Regions from separate parts of the Fodinibius saliphilus genome, predicted to be linked through region 1. Evidence: riboswitches for the same ligand, from Rfam matches in the RefSeq annotation. Region 1 holds a riboswitch; the other holds the start of a gene.
The links. Region 1 has a riboswitch for thiamine pyrophosphate ahead of FCN14_RS13240 (TonB-dependent receptor). Riboswitches for the same ligand answer to the same signal wherever they lie in the genome.

Region 1 (7,521 bases):
AATCGAGACTGCCGTCACTTAGAATATCAGATTCTATACCTTTAAAGATCCGGAAATTAACGCCATCAGCTTCAAATTGGTTATTAAGTTCGTCGATCTTATTCCATTGTTGTTTTATTTCGTTAACAGATAGACCTCCTGCATAAGCAGCTGTCTGGGAGTGGTCGGTGAGCCCAAGGTATTCATACCCGCGCTCAATACATGCATCGGCCATCTCCTTGATCGAGAATTTGCCATCACTCCAGGTACTGTGGGCATGGATAACTCCTCTAATATCTTCTTCTTCGACAAGGTCAATCGTTTCATTAGATTCAAAAAAATCTATTTCACCACGGTCTTCACGCAGTTCCGGAGGCACGAAATGAAGGTCCAGTTTTTGATAGATATCCTCCTCCGAAGAGTAGTCAATCGGTTTATCAAAATTGGTATTACCTTCGTTGTCGAGCTTGAACAATCCATACTCATTGAGTGAAAGGCCACGTTCTCGCGCCCGCTGACGCAGTACAACATTGTGCTCTTTGCTACCCGTAAAATACATGAGTGCTGCCGGGTACTGCTCCGGCTTGACAATACGGAGATCAACCTGTCGTCCCTCTTTAGTTCGGATAGAGCTTTTCGTGTCTCCCCGTCCCAATATCTCTACTACTAAGTCGTGTTCCACAAAAGCATCGAAAAGGGCAGTAATGTATTTTTCATTAGCCCCAATTATGATATCAACGTCGCCGATTGTTTCTTTGGATCGCCGTAGCGAGCCGGCTACTTCAATAGACTCAACTCCTTCTTTATCTTTTAAAAAATTGAAAAGTGGTCGAGCGATATCCAAGGCCTCATCGAGGCGGCAGCGTTCGTCAAATTGCTGCATCCATTCTATAGATTTAATAATTTTTTCTGCTGATTTTTTTCCAAGCCCATCGAGTGAAGCCACACGGCCATCCTGGCAAGCTTCTTTGAGTTCATCCAGCTCAGAAATCCCGAGCTCTTTATGAATTTTGGCAATATTTTTGGGCCCCAGCCCGGAGATATCCAGCCATTTTATTACACCGGCAGGAATTCGTTCCCGTAAGCTTTCTAAGACTTCAATCTCACCGGTTTCAGCATAAGAAGTGATATCTTCGGCAATAGAATCTCCAATTCCTTTGATATCAGTCAGCGAGCCATTTTTAATATAATTATTGATATCTTCATTCAGAGATTCTATCGTTTGTGCGGCACGGTCGAAAGCAATGGCACGAAAACGATTTTCGCCGGCCAACTGCATCAATTGATATATTTCGCGCAGTTGTTCAGCAACTTCATTATTTGTTACGGGCATAAAAGTGTTCTTGTTTTTTTTAATGAAGGTATTGGATTCGTTGTAAAAGTTCTACAAGATAATGGTTCTTATTTTGGGAATTAAAAACCATTTAGTACTATCAAGAATTCACATGAATAAGATTATTTTATGAAAAATATTCTATTACTTCTGGTAATTGCTGCCAGTATATCCTGTGTACAAACAGTGGAAATGGCTCCTTCAACGGATGAGGCCGTTAATGCTGTCTTAGACGACTGGCATGTTGCGGCAGCAGATGCCGATTTTGATAGGTATTTCAATCACTTTGCCAGCGATAGTTCCATTTTTATGGGTACTGATGCCACCGAGCGGTGGACGGTTGCTGAGTTTCGGCCCTGGGCAAAGCCCTATTTTGATCGAGGTAAAGCATGGGATTTTACTGCTGTTGAACGCCATCTCTACTTTTCGGACGATGGGAGTATCGCCTGGTTTGACGAGGTATTGGACACCCCTAATTTAGGTCCCGCCCGGGGAACAGGAGTATTGGTGTCAAAAGAAGGTGAGTGGAAGATTGCTCATTATAATTTGTCGATTCCTATCCCCAATGCTATCGCCGATACGGTGATAAAACAAGTTGAACGTGCATTGGAAGATCGTTCTTCTACAAAGTAAATTATTGTTAATAATCTATCCTACTGATTTATGAGATCTTTGAAACGTTATTTTCTCTCTTTCTTAATATTTGGGCTTTTTATTTCTGCTTCTGCCGTTGCCCAGTCCCAACTGCAATCTCCTGCTGAATTCTTGGGGTATGAATTGGGTGACCAATGGACGCCCCATCATAGAGTGATGGATTACTTTTGGTATGTGGCAGAGCAATCGGAGATGGTTGAGGCCAAGAAATATGGCAAAACCAATGAAGGGCGTGAGTTGATGCTGGCTTATGTATCGAGCATGTCGAATATGGCAAGGCTGGATGAGATCCGAACCAATAATTTAAAGCGTACCGGCCTTATTGATGGTGAAGCTGAAGGTGAGAGCACAGCTATTGTTTGGTTAAGTTATAATGTTCATGGTAATGAAACCTCCAGCAGTGAGGCAGCCCTGAAAACGATATATGAGCTGGTTCGTCCAGATAATCCACAAACCAAAGAGTGGCTGCAGAATACGGTTGTGGTCATGGATCCAATGCTTAATCCCGATGGTCGTGATCGTTACGTACATTGGTACAAAGAAACCGTTGGGGATACTTTTAATGCTTTTGGAGAAGCACGTGAGCATCATGAGCCTTGGCCGGGGGGACGTACTAACCACTATTATTTTGATTTAAACCGTGATTGGGCGTGGTTAACACAGAAAGAAAGTCGGGCGCGGATAGAACAGTTTCAGAATTGGATGCCCCATATCCATGTTGATTTTCATGAGCAGAGTTATACCTCGCCTTATTATTTTGCTCCTGCTGCCGAACCGTTTCATAAAGCTATTACAGAATGGCAACGGAATTTTCAGTATACCATCGGTGAAAATCACGCAAAATATTTTAATAAAAATAGCTGGCTCTATTTCACTCGCGAAGTCTTTGATCTTTTCTATCCCAGCTATGGTGATACGTATCCCATTTTTAACGGGTCTATTGGAATGACCTATGAGCAGGCCGGCGGAGGATATTCCGGCCTTGGTATAAAGAAGCCAGTGGGAGATACCTTAACATTGAAAGATCGCCTGACCCATCACCATACAACAGGATTATCCACCGTGGAGATTAGTTCCATGAATGCGGAAAAGTTAGTCAGTGAGTTTTCTAATTATTATAAAAAAGCTCAAAGTAATCCCGCTGGTGAATACAAGACTTTTGTTATTGATAAGGATAATAATCCCGATAAGTTGCGGGCTTTATTCAAGCTTCTCGACAAGCACAAGGTGGAATACGGACAAGCCTCCGATGACCAACGGGTATCGGCATACAACTACAAGACAGGACAAAAGCGTCGTCAGCGTATTGAGGAAGGAGATTACTTGGTAAGTGCCTATCAGCCAAAGTCAGTATTGGCTCGTATATTATTTGAACCGCGTCCTGAGCTGGCCGATTCTGTAACCTATGATATCACGGCCTGGGAGCAGCACTATGCTTATGGGTTAGATGGCTATGCTGTACCAGAAGAGCTGGATATGAAAGCAGCTTCAATGCCTGAAAAGAAAGTTGACAATGCTGTAAATGAAAACGCCTATGCTTACCTGGCAGAATGGAAAGACCTTTCGGATGTAGGTTTGTTGGCTGACCTCTTAAAGCATGATATCAATATTCGATTTTCAGAGAAAGAATTTAAAATAGAAGATCAATCGTATGACGCCGGTACGCTGGTAATCACCCGTTCTGATAACAAGTTTAAAGGCACCGATTTTGATAAGTTGGTCAATGATCTTGCTACCGAGCACAATCAGCATCTGGAAGCGGTGCCAACCGGTTTTGTACAGTCCGGGGCAGATTTTGGCTCTTCTTCCGTGCGATATCTTGACCGACCGCGCGTTGCCTTGCTATCCGGAGAAGGAACTTACTCAAATATGGTAGGCGAAGTGTGGCATTATTTTGATAAGCAGATTGATTATCCGGTTACCCTGCTAGATACTGATTATTTCGGTGAGGTAGATCTTAATAACTACCAGGTGCTTATTATGCCCTCGGGTAATTATAATGGTGTTATTGATAGCAGCCGATTTGATGATATCCGAGAGTGGATTTCTTCCGGCGGAAAACTTATTGCACTACAGGGTGCAAACGGTTACTTAGCAGGTAAGGAGGGGTTCAGTATCGAAAGAAAGCCTGATGATGGAAATGAGAAAGAGACCCCTGAATCTGGCACGGTTCTCAATGAATATGGTGACCAACAGCGTGAATATATATCGAACTTTAATAGTGGTTCCATTTTTAAAATCACCATGGATAATAGCCATCCTTTGGCATTTGGATATGATGACAGCTATTTCTCTCTTAAACTAAATGCTGATGCCTATAAATATCTTGAAAAAGGGTGGAATGTAGGCGTTGCTAAAGCAGACGCCCATATGAGTGGTTTCATAGGGTATGAAGCTGAGGAGAAGCTACATAACACGCTTACTTTTGGTGTGCAGGAGATGGGAAATGGTTCTGTTGTGTATATGGTTGATAATCCATTGTTTCGTGCTTTTTGGTATAACGGGAAGCTGCTGTTCGGTAATGCCGTATTTATGGTAGGGCAGTAAGTTGTTACACAAACAGTTTTATTTTTACTGGCTCTTATACTTTGTCTAGGAGCCAGTGTATTTTAAGAGATGTGGAAATGCATCATTCTGTTTGAAAACTTAGATCGGGGACGAGAATATAGTTGAAGACTTTGAATGACCCCCGCTTTGTCATTATGAAGAGCGGTGTGATGAAGAGTTTGAAGCTGAACCACAATCAAACCCTTCTAAGGGAGAATAGATGCCATAGTATTTTCCCCTCCTACTGCCTCACTTTGTTTTTTTATCAGGATGACACTTAGTTTTGCAAAGGTCTCTAGTATTCATTTGAGGTCGTCATTTAGTGTTACACTGCAGCATCTTTTCTTTTAAAGGGGTTTTACCCCACGATATTGCAAAGGCACCAGTATTTATTTTGTCTTATCTTTTGAAACTTCCGCCTTATGCCCGTATCTTTGGGCGCATTCTAACTTTACAAAGGTTGGGGGTGCTTGCAACAGCAGGCTGAGACCATACCCTGAGAACCTGAACCGATTAAGATCGGCGTAGGGAAACCAAGGCAGTGATACTACCGAAAAAAGTACAATAACTGCCGGATTGATCAGCATTCCTTGCAAGTTCATCTCCCGCTCTTATGAATCCTATAAGACGGAGGAACTTATGTATTTCAAACTAATACGAGCAACAGCATTTCTATGCTTTTTGATGGCAATGAGTACCACACTTGTTGCTCAAACTATAACCGGAATGGTTATTGATGCACAAAGTAATGAACCGCTGCCCGGGGCGAATATTATTCAGCTCGATACTAAAAACGGTATTTCGGCTGATGAAAATGGAGCCTTTACCCTGTCATTAAAAGAGGGCGCTTCATCAAAAATAAAAGTGACTTTTGTTGGCTTTAAATCCAAGACTATCGACACGACAAAAAGAGGAGGTGAGCTTACTATTAGCTTGGTGCCCAATACCGTTATTAGTAATGAAGTGTTCGTAAAGGCTTTGCGTGTAGATGAAGCCTCGCCCATGGCTTTTGATAATGTGAGCCGTACAGATATTGAAAAGAAAAATCTGGGTCAGGATATGCCCTACATGATGAGTAGCTCTCCATCAGTAACAACAACTTCTGATGCCGGGTCCGGGGTTGGGTATACAGGGATGCGAATCCGAGGTGTTGATCAAGGGCGTATAAATGTAACTATTAATGGTATACCGCTTAACGATGCAGAATCACACGGCGTATATTGGGTCGATATTCCTGATTTAGCTTCATCCGTTGAAAATATCCAGATCCAGCGTGGTGTGGGGACATCGACGAACGGAGCCGCGGCCTTTGGGGCTACGGTGAATGTACAGACTTCACAGATGCGATCGGATGCCTATGGAGAGGTGAATACCGGGATCGGCTCATTTGATACCAAAAAAGCTAATGTAATGCTCGGTTCCGGTCTTATGGAAAATGGGTGGCAGTTCGAAGGCCGTCTTTCAAAAATTACGTCAGACGGATATATCGATCGGGCATCATCGGATTTGAAATCGTTTTACCTTTCTGCAGCTAAGCATGGTGAGCGAAGCTTGCTGCGAGCCGATGTGTTCTCCGGTAAAGAAAAAACATACCACGCTTGGAATGGGGTTTCCGAAAGTAAATTGGAAAACGGAGAACGTACCTACAATTCTGCTGGTACCGAAAAACCGGGTACGCCCTATAAAGATCAAACCGATAATTACCAGCAAGACCATTACCAGCTACACTATTTTTATGACTTGGCGAAGAACTGGAATGTCAATGCCTCGCTACACTATACCTATGGTCGGGGTTATTATGAACAGTATAAGGCAGATGAAGAACTCGGTGACTATAGTATAAGTCCCGTTATCTTTAGTCAGGATACGGTCTCGGAAAGTGATCTGGTTCGCCGTAAATGGTTAGATAATCATTTCTATGGCACCGTTTTTTCAACGGAGTATAATATCGAGGATAAGGGATCCATTACTCTTGGTGGTGGCTATAATGAATATGATGGAGATCATTTCGGTGAAGTGATCTGGGGTGAGTATCTCGGTAATACCAATGTCGAAAATCGTTATTACGATAATAATGGCTTTAAAACAGATTTTAATACTTATCTAAAGGGGCAGTATAATATTACAGAGGCATTGACAATCTATGCTGATGCCCAAATTCGACGTGTTACGTATAAGTTTTTAGGTAAGGACCGTATCAAAAATCAAAGTAACAGCTATGATATTGTAGATGTTAAGCAAACCGACGAATTGACTTTCTTCAATCCCAAAGCAGGACTCACTTATAATAAGGGTAACCATAGAGCCTACTTTTCTTTCAGTATGGCCAATAAGGAACCCACTCGTGACGAATATGTGGATTCGACTCCTGAAAGTCGTCCTGAGCACGAAACATTATACGATTGGGAAGCCGGATATAAAGCAAGTTTTGAACGATTTTTTGTTAGTGCAAACTTGTACTTCATGGATTACAAGAATCAGCTCATTTTAACTGGTCAAATAAATGATATTGGATCAGCTATTCGACAAAATGTGGATAATAGTTATAGGGCAGGTATTGAGCTGCAAGCCGGTGCTAACATAACGAATGGTCTGGAATGGAGTGGAAATGCCACAATAAGCCGCAATAAAATTGATGAGTATAACTATTACTTGACCGACTATTCTACAAACACCCAGAAGGTCTTTGGGTATCAGGATACAGATATTTCGTTCTCCCCTGATTTTATTGGGAATTCAATTATTCAATTCAATAGAGAGGGTTTTACAGCACAACTAACTACAAAATATGTAAGCCGACAGTACCTGGATAATACCCAGACGAAAAGTCGTTCTTTAGACCCTTATTTGGTTAATGATTTGCGGGTAGCTTATGAGTGGAGCAAAGCGTCCTTGTTTAAAGGTATTACCGCAACCTTGGAGGTTAATAATCTGTTAGACGAAAAGTATGAGTCAAACGGTTATACTTTTGGCCTGCTTAGCCAGGGAAGTCAGCAACATTATAATTA
Region 2 (7,521 bases), 330 kb from region 1:
GAATAATGATCCCAGCGATGATCCTGCACTCTTTAAAGGAGATACCAGGCTCTATTATGGCCGGTATGACTACAAGTATGAAAAGGCCCGTGAAATGGGGGCTGCAGGAGTATTAATTATTCATACCACTCCTTCAGCTGGATATGGATGGAGCGTTGTGGCCAACAGCTGGAGTCGAGAACGTTTTTATATGCGTGGTGACAAGTCGCTTAAAGGTTCTAATACAAAGTTTAACGGTTGGTTGACCAAAGAAGCAAGCAAAGCCTTGTTTGCAAGTGCAGGTTTGAAGTTGGAAGAGCAGCTTAAAGCTGCTGAAAGTCGTGATTTTGAACCGGTACCTCTTAATGGATTGTCATTAAACTTAGAGTTGTCTGCTACGTATCGTAAACAAGAAGCTCAAAATGTCCTTGGATTAATAGAAGGAAGTAGTAATGAGTTGAAAGATGAGCACCTTGTTTATACTGCTCACTATGATCACTTAGGTATTACCCAGCCGGTGAAAGGAGATTCTATTAATAATGGTGCTTTGGATAATGCTGCAGGAGTTAGTGCAGTATTAAATATCGCGAGGGGATATAAAAAACTGCAGCCTCAACTAAAGCGTAGCACCTTATTCCTGTTTGTGGGAGCCGAAGAGGTTGGTTTGTTAGGATCAAAGTATTGGGCTCAAAATCCAACGGTACATCCCGGCAAAGTTACAGCGAATATTAATCTTGATGGGATGAACGTTTATGGGAAGACCAAAGATTTGGTGCTTATTGGCTATGGACGAAATAGTGTAAGCGATACAATTGAAGATTTGGCAGAAGAGAATGGTCGAAAAGTGAAGCCAGATCCCCATCCTGACCGAGGATATTTTTATCGATCTGACCACTTTCCCCTAGCGAAAAAGGGTATTCCCGCTATTTTCCCTAACTCGGGAACAGAGTATGTGGATAAACCTGAGGGGTATGCGGAAACTGTGGACAGTTTGCAGAATGCAAATTATCATTCTGTGAATGATGAAATAAATGAGTATTGGGATCTTTCTGGAATGGTACAGGATGTGCAGCTCTTTTTTAATGCGGGATATAGAATTCTAAATGCTGAGGAGATGCAAAGGTGGGATAAAGGGGATGAGTTCAAGCAGATGCGTCTTAAGATGATTGAAGAAGTATCAGTCCAAAAATAATTTTGAAAGATATATCGATGACAATCGTTTGTGGAAAACGAAATAATAATATTTTTAAATGAGGAAAGAACTGATGAGAAAAATTATAAGTATATGTTTTGTAACCGCTGTAGTGTTGATGGGAATAGGGACAGTTCAGGCCCAAAGTGATTCTTCTGACAATGTTAAAATTACTATCACTGAGTTTAGCGATTATCAGTGCCCGGCATGTGGGCAGTACCATCCTATTGTTAAGAAAATAAAGAAAGAGTTTGGCGACCAAGTCGAGCTCAAGTTAAAGCATTATCCCTTAAATATGCATCAATTTGCTGCTCTTGCTGCACGAGCAGTAGAATCTGCCGGTAATCAGGGGATGTTCTATGAGATGCACAATATGCTTTACAATAATCAAAGGTATTGGTCAAATTCTGTTAACCCTGCACCTATATTTGAAGGTTATGCTAAAAAAATAGGCCTTGATATGGAAAAGTTTCGCAATGATTTGAATGCGGCGGAAACCCAAAAAGCTGTTATGCAGGAAAAGGAGGAAGGCAAAAGGCGAGGAGTGAATTCTACTCCTACCTTCTTTATTGAAGGCGAAAAACTGGATCCTCTTCCAAGGTCATATGAGCAGTTTAAGGAAGTGGTTGAAAAATATCTTGCAAAGAAGACAGGTTAAGTAACCGTTTAAAAGCCTTTTATCCCTAAGGCAGGGGCTTGCATTGCATGCGATAAAAGGATAGCTTCACCTACTATTTAGAATTAAGTATTGCTTGTCGTTAGGAGTGCTGTAGGAATGCAGCTGAGATGACATCCTGGCTACCTGATCTGGTTAGTACCAGCGGAGGGAAACGACAAATCATTAGTACTGATTTTTCCTGCCTCTTTCTGGCGGCGAGCAGCATAATAATTTATATGGCTGATTCGCTGACATCCCCAAATATAGGTGACTTGTCTGAAGAGCAGATTATTGCTCTCTTTGCCAATTCATCATCTTCGCCCAATGAGATCGGTATAGGAGATGATAGCTCTGTAACAGAGGGGCCCAGAGGACTTAAGCAGCTTATAAGTACAGACCTTATTGTAGAGCATGTCCATTTTAGACGCCAAGAAATTTCCCCCCGTTTTTTGGGCTACAAAGCACTGGCTATAAATCTCTCCGATATTGCTGCCATGGGTGGTAGGCCTACCGGTTTTTACGTATCCTTGGCTCTGCCCAAAGAGTTATCTGTAAATTGGCTAAGGCAGTTCCGAAATGGATTAGTTGCTCTTGCCCAAGAGTATGACATTTCATTATTGGGAGGCGATACTACTCGTTCACAGAATGACATTATTATAAATATTACAATTATCGGTGTTGGGAAACCGCAGCAGGTAAAGCTGCGCAGCGATGCAGAAGTCGGTGATATTTTATGTGTTACCGGAACTGTGGGAGATTCAGCAGCCGGTTTTGAAATACTATCACATCCAGATCAATATACCCATCTAGCGAAATCAGTGCGCCAGCAGCTATTAGGGCGACATCAGGAACCTGAACCGGAAGTTGAAAAAGGGCAGTGGCTGGCCCAAGAAAAAACGGTACATGCAATGATTGATCTTTCTGATGGGTTGTTAAGAGATGCTTACCACATAGCCCATCAAAGTCACTGTCGTATTAAAATCGCGTTAGAACAGCTTCCATTGTCGCGTGCTTTCAGATCTTTTTATGAAAAGGATGGTACTCATGAACAGGCACAGGAGTTTGCGGTGGTTGGAGGAGAGGATTATAAGCTCCTATTGACAGTAGCCAAAGATGGCGTTAAGGATTTACAAAAGAGGTACAAACAGAATTTTGGCACCATCCTACATCAGATAGGAAGTGTTAGTGAAGGTGATTCTGAGGTTGGAATGTTACGGAGTGGGGCATCGGTAGAAATTAAAGAACAAGAGTTCAAACACTTTAAGGGATCTTAGTTTTATGCAAGATAATTCGAAACAGACGTATGATAAGGTATTGACCATTGCCACCTCTGATAGTGGAGGAGGGGCCGGCGTACAGGCAGATCTTAAGACCATTTCTGCATTGGGATGTTATGGAATGTCCGCTTTTGCTGCTCTTACGGCTCAGAACACACAAGAGGTGCGTGCTATTCATGAGGTGCCGCCCCAGTTTTTAAAAGACCAAATTGATGTGGTGGTAGAGGATTTTGAAGTAGATGCAGTTAAGATAGGAATGTTATTTACCGGAACTCTAATGGAAGTAGTTGCAGATCGCATTAAAAAACATGATCTGAAGAATATTGTGTTAGATCCGGTTATGGTTGCTCAAAGTGGTGCTCAGCTTATACAAGATGAGGCCATCGAAGTAATAAGAGAAGAACTGTTTCCATTAGCAGATCTTATTACTCCAAATATTCCAGAGGCTAAACGATTACTGGGGTGTGATATAAACGGTCATGAGTCGATGAAAAAGGCGGTTCAGGATCTCTTAGAAACCGGTGCTGGGGGAGTACTACTTAAGGGCGGACATTTCGAGAAGCAAGAAAGTATCGATTATTTGGCGATAGCATCAAAAGACCCGGAGCTGCACCAGTTTAAGGCAAAACGCATAGAAACAGATAATACCCACGGCACAGGTTGTACCCTCTCTTCAGCTATTGCTGCGTTCCTGGCAAAGCGATATTCTATGCCTAAAGCTGTTGAACAGGCAAAGCTGTATATCACGCAGGCTATTTCGGCAGGTAGTCAATATGATATTGGGAGAGGCGGTGGCCCGCTACATCATTTTCACCAATTTTGGAACTAGTATCTAAACATAAAGTATTGAAAAGGAATGGAATTTACTGACAAGCTTTGGCAAGAAATTGAACCTATCTATGATCATATATTAGAACTGCCATTTATAAAAGAATTGACGGATGGTACCTTATCGGAAGAGGTATTCACTTTTTACCTGAAGCAGGATACTTTATATCTGTCTGATTATTCACGAGCGCTTTCACTGGCAGGTATTCGGTCGGACAGCAATGAACAAGCTCGTCAGTTCCTGAATTTTGCGACCAATGCTATTGATGTAGAGCGAGAGCTGCATGGCGAGTTTTACGAAAAGTTAGATGCGGGAAGTCCCTTGCAAAAGTCGCCTTCCTGTTTTGCATATACTAATTATTTACTTGCCACGGCAACGATGAGAGATAATGCCATTGCCATAGCAGCGCTACTTCCGTGTTTTTGGATATATCGTGAGGTAGGACTTCATATTTATGAACATGCTGCTCTTGAAAACCCCTATCAAGATTGGATCAATACCTATGCAGGAGAAAAGTTTAATGATAGCGTTGAAAAGGCAATTGCAATAACAAACCGGGTTGCGGAAGAGGAGCCCAATCGCCGCCGAAAGCAGATGATACATGCTTTTGTGCGTTCTTCCCAAATGGAGTGGAAGTTTTGGGACAGTGCATATGAGATGGAACAGTGGCCCCGTCAACCTAAGAATGCTGTTCCGGCATAGGTGAATAAAACGATGAAGAAACGATACAAACTTAAACTTTCTGACATCTTAGTCACCACAGTTATAGCCCTTGTTTTTGGGGTGATTTATAAGTTATGGGGGCCTCTATACTACGCTATAAAGCCGCTTGGTATGCATCTTGAGCAATTGATTTATGGTATGTGGTTTATTGCAGCAACGGTCGCTTTCCTGCTTATTAGAAAACCGGGGGTAGGGTTATTAGCAGAGGTTGCAGCAGCTTCGGGCGAATTTTTTATGGGTTCCGAGTGGGGCTTGGCAGTTTTGTTGTCGGGAGTGGCTCAGGGGCTGGCCTCAGAGATGGTATTTGCCGCGAGAGGATATTGCAAGTATTCTATCGGGGTGGCTGTAGCAGCGGCGGCGGCAGCAACAGCTGGATCTCTTTTGTTGGATTTATTGCAGGGCTACATCGGTGACCTTGCTATATGGAATCTTTCCCTATTGATTCTATTTCGATTGTCTGGTGCCATCATTATTGCCGGCTGGATGGCCCACTGGTTAGTTTCAGCTCTGGAAGATGCCGGTGTAGCCGATCTGGTTCGTCCGGTGGGTACTGCAACGGTAGACTTGAATTAATATATGAAAGCATCTGTATCACATAGCGATACGAAACATTTGGCAGTTCATTTAAAGGACTTGAGGGTACGATTTTCGAGTAGAAATTCGTTGCTGTTTGATGGTTTGTCACTAAGTATCCCAAGGGGAGAAAAAGTGCTGTTGCTAGGGCCTTCAGGTTCAGGAAAGTCTACCCTGCTGAAGGTGATAACAGGGCTTATTCCTGAGGCTATTGAAGAGCCTGTTGAATGGAAAGAGCGAAAGACCTTAGACTCATGGGGCTATGTATTTCAAGATCCCGATTCGCAGTTTTGTATGCCTTATGTAGATGAGGAGATCGCTTTTGTGTTGGAGAACATGGGGGTGCCGACTTTTGATATGGCGCGTGAAATCGATTACTACTTACAGCAAGTTGGATTGGATTTTGCAGAAGCTCATCGGCCTATTTCATCCTTATCGCAGGGGCAGAAACAACGACTGGCATTGGCTTCAGCTCTGGCCCTAGAACCGGATACGCTGGTACTGGATGAGCCTACTGCCTTACTGGATCCGGAAGGGACATCTGAGATTTGGCAGCATGTACGTACGTTAGGTCGTGATAAAACATTGTTAATAGTTGAGCATAAAATTGAAGAGATTATCGAATTTGTAGACCGGGTTTTGGTACTGGATCAAGAAGGAGCTTTGGTAGTTGATGGTTCTCCAGAGGAGGTACAACAGAATCATCGCTCGTTACTGGATAGATATGGAATCTGGCATGCAGAGAGCTGGGGTGTTCATGATCAGGGATATCAAATAGAGGTAGAATCTAATACCAATTTCCCAAATGATTCTGAACCCCCATTGCTCGATATCAAACATCTCAAAGGATTTTATAATGAGAAAACTTGTATTACCATGCCCAACGTTCAGGTTCAGGAGGGAGAATGGATTACTATTACCGGTCCTAATGGCGCAGGCAAGAGTTCGTTGTTGATGGCTTTGATGAAATTAATCACTACAAAGGGATCAGCCCAATTGCAGGGCCAGCATATTAGTGATACTACAGAATTGGCATCAGAGATCGGTTTTATTTTTCAAAATCCGGAGCTGCAGTTTGTTGCTCAAAGTGTATATGAGGAGGTAGCTTTTACGTTGCGGAAAGAGCAGCTCCCAGATCAACAAATAGGTATAAAGGTAGAGCATATCTTAAAGCAGTTTAGCCTAAAGGCATTGGCTGATGAAAATCCCTACCGGTTATCTACAGGTCAACAACGTCGTCTTAGTGTAGCATCCGTATTGGTCGCAGATCGCAAATTGTTATTGCTAGATGAGCCTACGTTCGGGCAGGATGCAGGCAATACTTTTACTATTCTCAAGGAACTGGAGAGGTATCGTAAACAAGGTGCGTCGCTGTTAATGGTTACTCATGAACCACATATTATACAGAGGTACGCCACGCGTGTTTGGGAGATTGAAGATGGGGAGCTACAGGCTGATTATGTTGGGAATCGCTTTCAAGAAATAGAGGGTAAAAGCCATGCTGTATAAAGAAAAGTACTCGTCGTGGATTTCTCGTATCAACCCATCGCTAAAACTAGTACTTATGATGGGTGGAATTCTTGTGATACTCTTTATCCACAATATTAATGTTATGATACCTCTGGTAGTAGGATTCGCCGGAATGCTGCTATTGGGGACGGGACAGCCAAAAGGAAAGGTACTACTGTTTGTGCTACCTTTACTGTTTATATTTTTTTCAACGGGGGCTTCGATGATCCTCTTCGGAAAGGGAGATACGGTATGGTGGCAATGGGGGCCGGCGGTGATAACCCGGGAAAGTTTTTATAGAGGTGTACATATTGGATTCCGTGCCCTCAGTTTTGGGTTAATTGGGTTGCTTTTCGCCCTTACAACCCGACCGGTCTTACTGTTCTATTCTATGATGCAGCAGTTGAGGTTGCCTCCGCGATATGCATATGGCTTTATGGCATCATTGCGTTTATTGCCTCTTATTTATGAAGAGTTTAAGACATTACAAAAAGCCTATAAGGTGAGAGGCGTTAGGTCAAAAAGAGGATTGAATGGGTGGTGGCAGAGAATTCGACGATATGCTATTCCACTACTGGCCCAGAGCATCAGAAGAGCACAGCGTATCGCTGTTGCTATGGAAGCACGTCGTTTTAATAATAGTGTACAGCGAACATATTATTATCAGCCCGGTTTTTCGTCCGCAGATGGACTCATGGTTATTTGGTGGGTTGGTATTTTCGTGGGGGCATGGACCGTAGGCGTACAATGGCCGCTATTTGAAATAACAGATGTACGTTTT

Region 2: it holds a riboswitch for thiamine pyrophosphate, as region 1 does, so the genes downstream of both, thiL (thiamine-phosphate kinase) here and FCN14_RS13240 (TonB-dependent receptor) in region 1, are expected to answer to the same signal.

What each region holds. Positions count from the first base shown of each region.
Region 1 is NZ_VAWF01000004.1:69,083-76,603, reverse strand. It holds gene polX (DNA polymerase/3'-5' exonuclease PolX) at 1-1,312, opposite strand, end outside; gene FCN14_RS13250 (nuclear transport factor 2 family protein) at 1,442-1,945, shown strand; gene FCN14_RS13245 (M14 family metallopeptidase) at 1,976-4,513, shown strand; TPP riboswitch at 4,966-5,061, shown strand; gene FCN14_RS13240 (TonB-dependent receptor) at 5,153-7,521, shown strand, end outside.
Region 2 is NZ_VAWF01000004.1:401,037-408,557, reverse strand. It holds gene FCN14_RS14750 (M28 family peptidase) at 1-1,171, shown strand, start outside; gene FCN14_RS14745 (DsbA family protein) at 1,245-1,829, shown strand; TPP riboswitch at 1,922-2,017, shown strand; gene thiL (thiamine-phosphate kinase) at 2,066-3,103, shown strand; gene thiD (bifunctional hydroxymethylpyrimidine kinase/phosphomethylpyrimidine kinase) at 3,108-3,935, shown strand; gene tenA (thiaminase II) at 3,963-4,637, shown strand; gene FCN14_RS14725 (ECF transporter S component) at 4,650-5,231, shown strand; gene FCN14_RS14720 (ABC transporter ATP-binding protein) at 5,235-6,740, shown strand; gene FCN14_RS14715 (energy-coupling factor transporter transmembrane component T family protein) at 6,730-7,521, shown strand, end outside.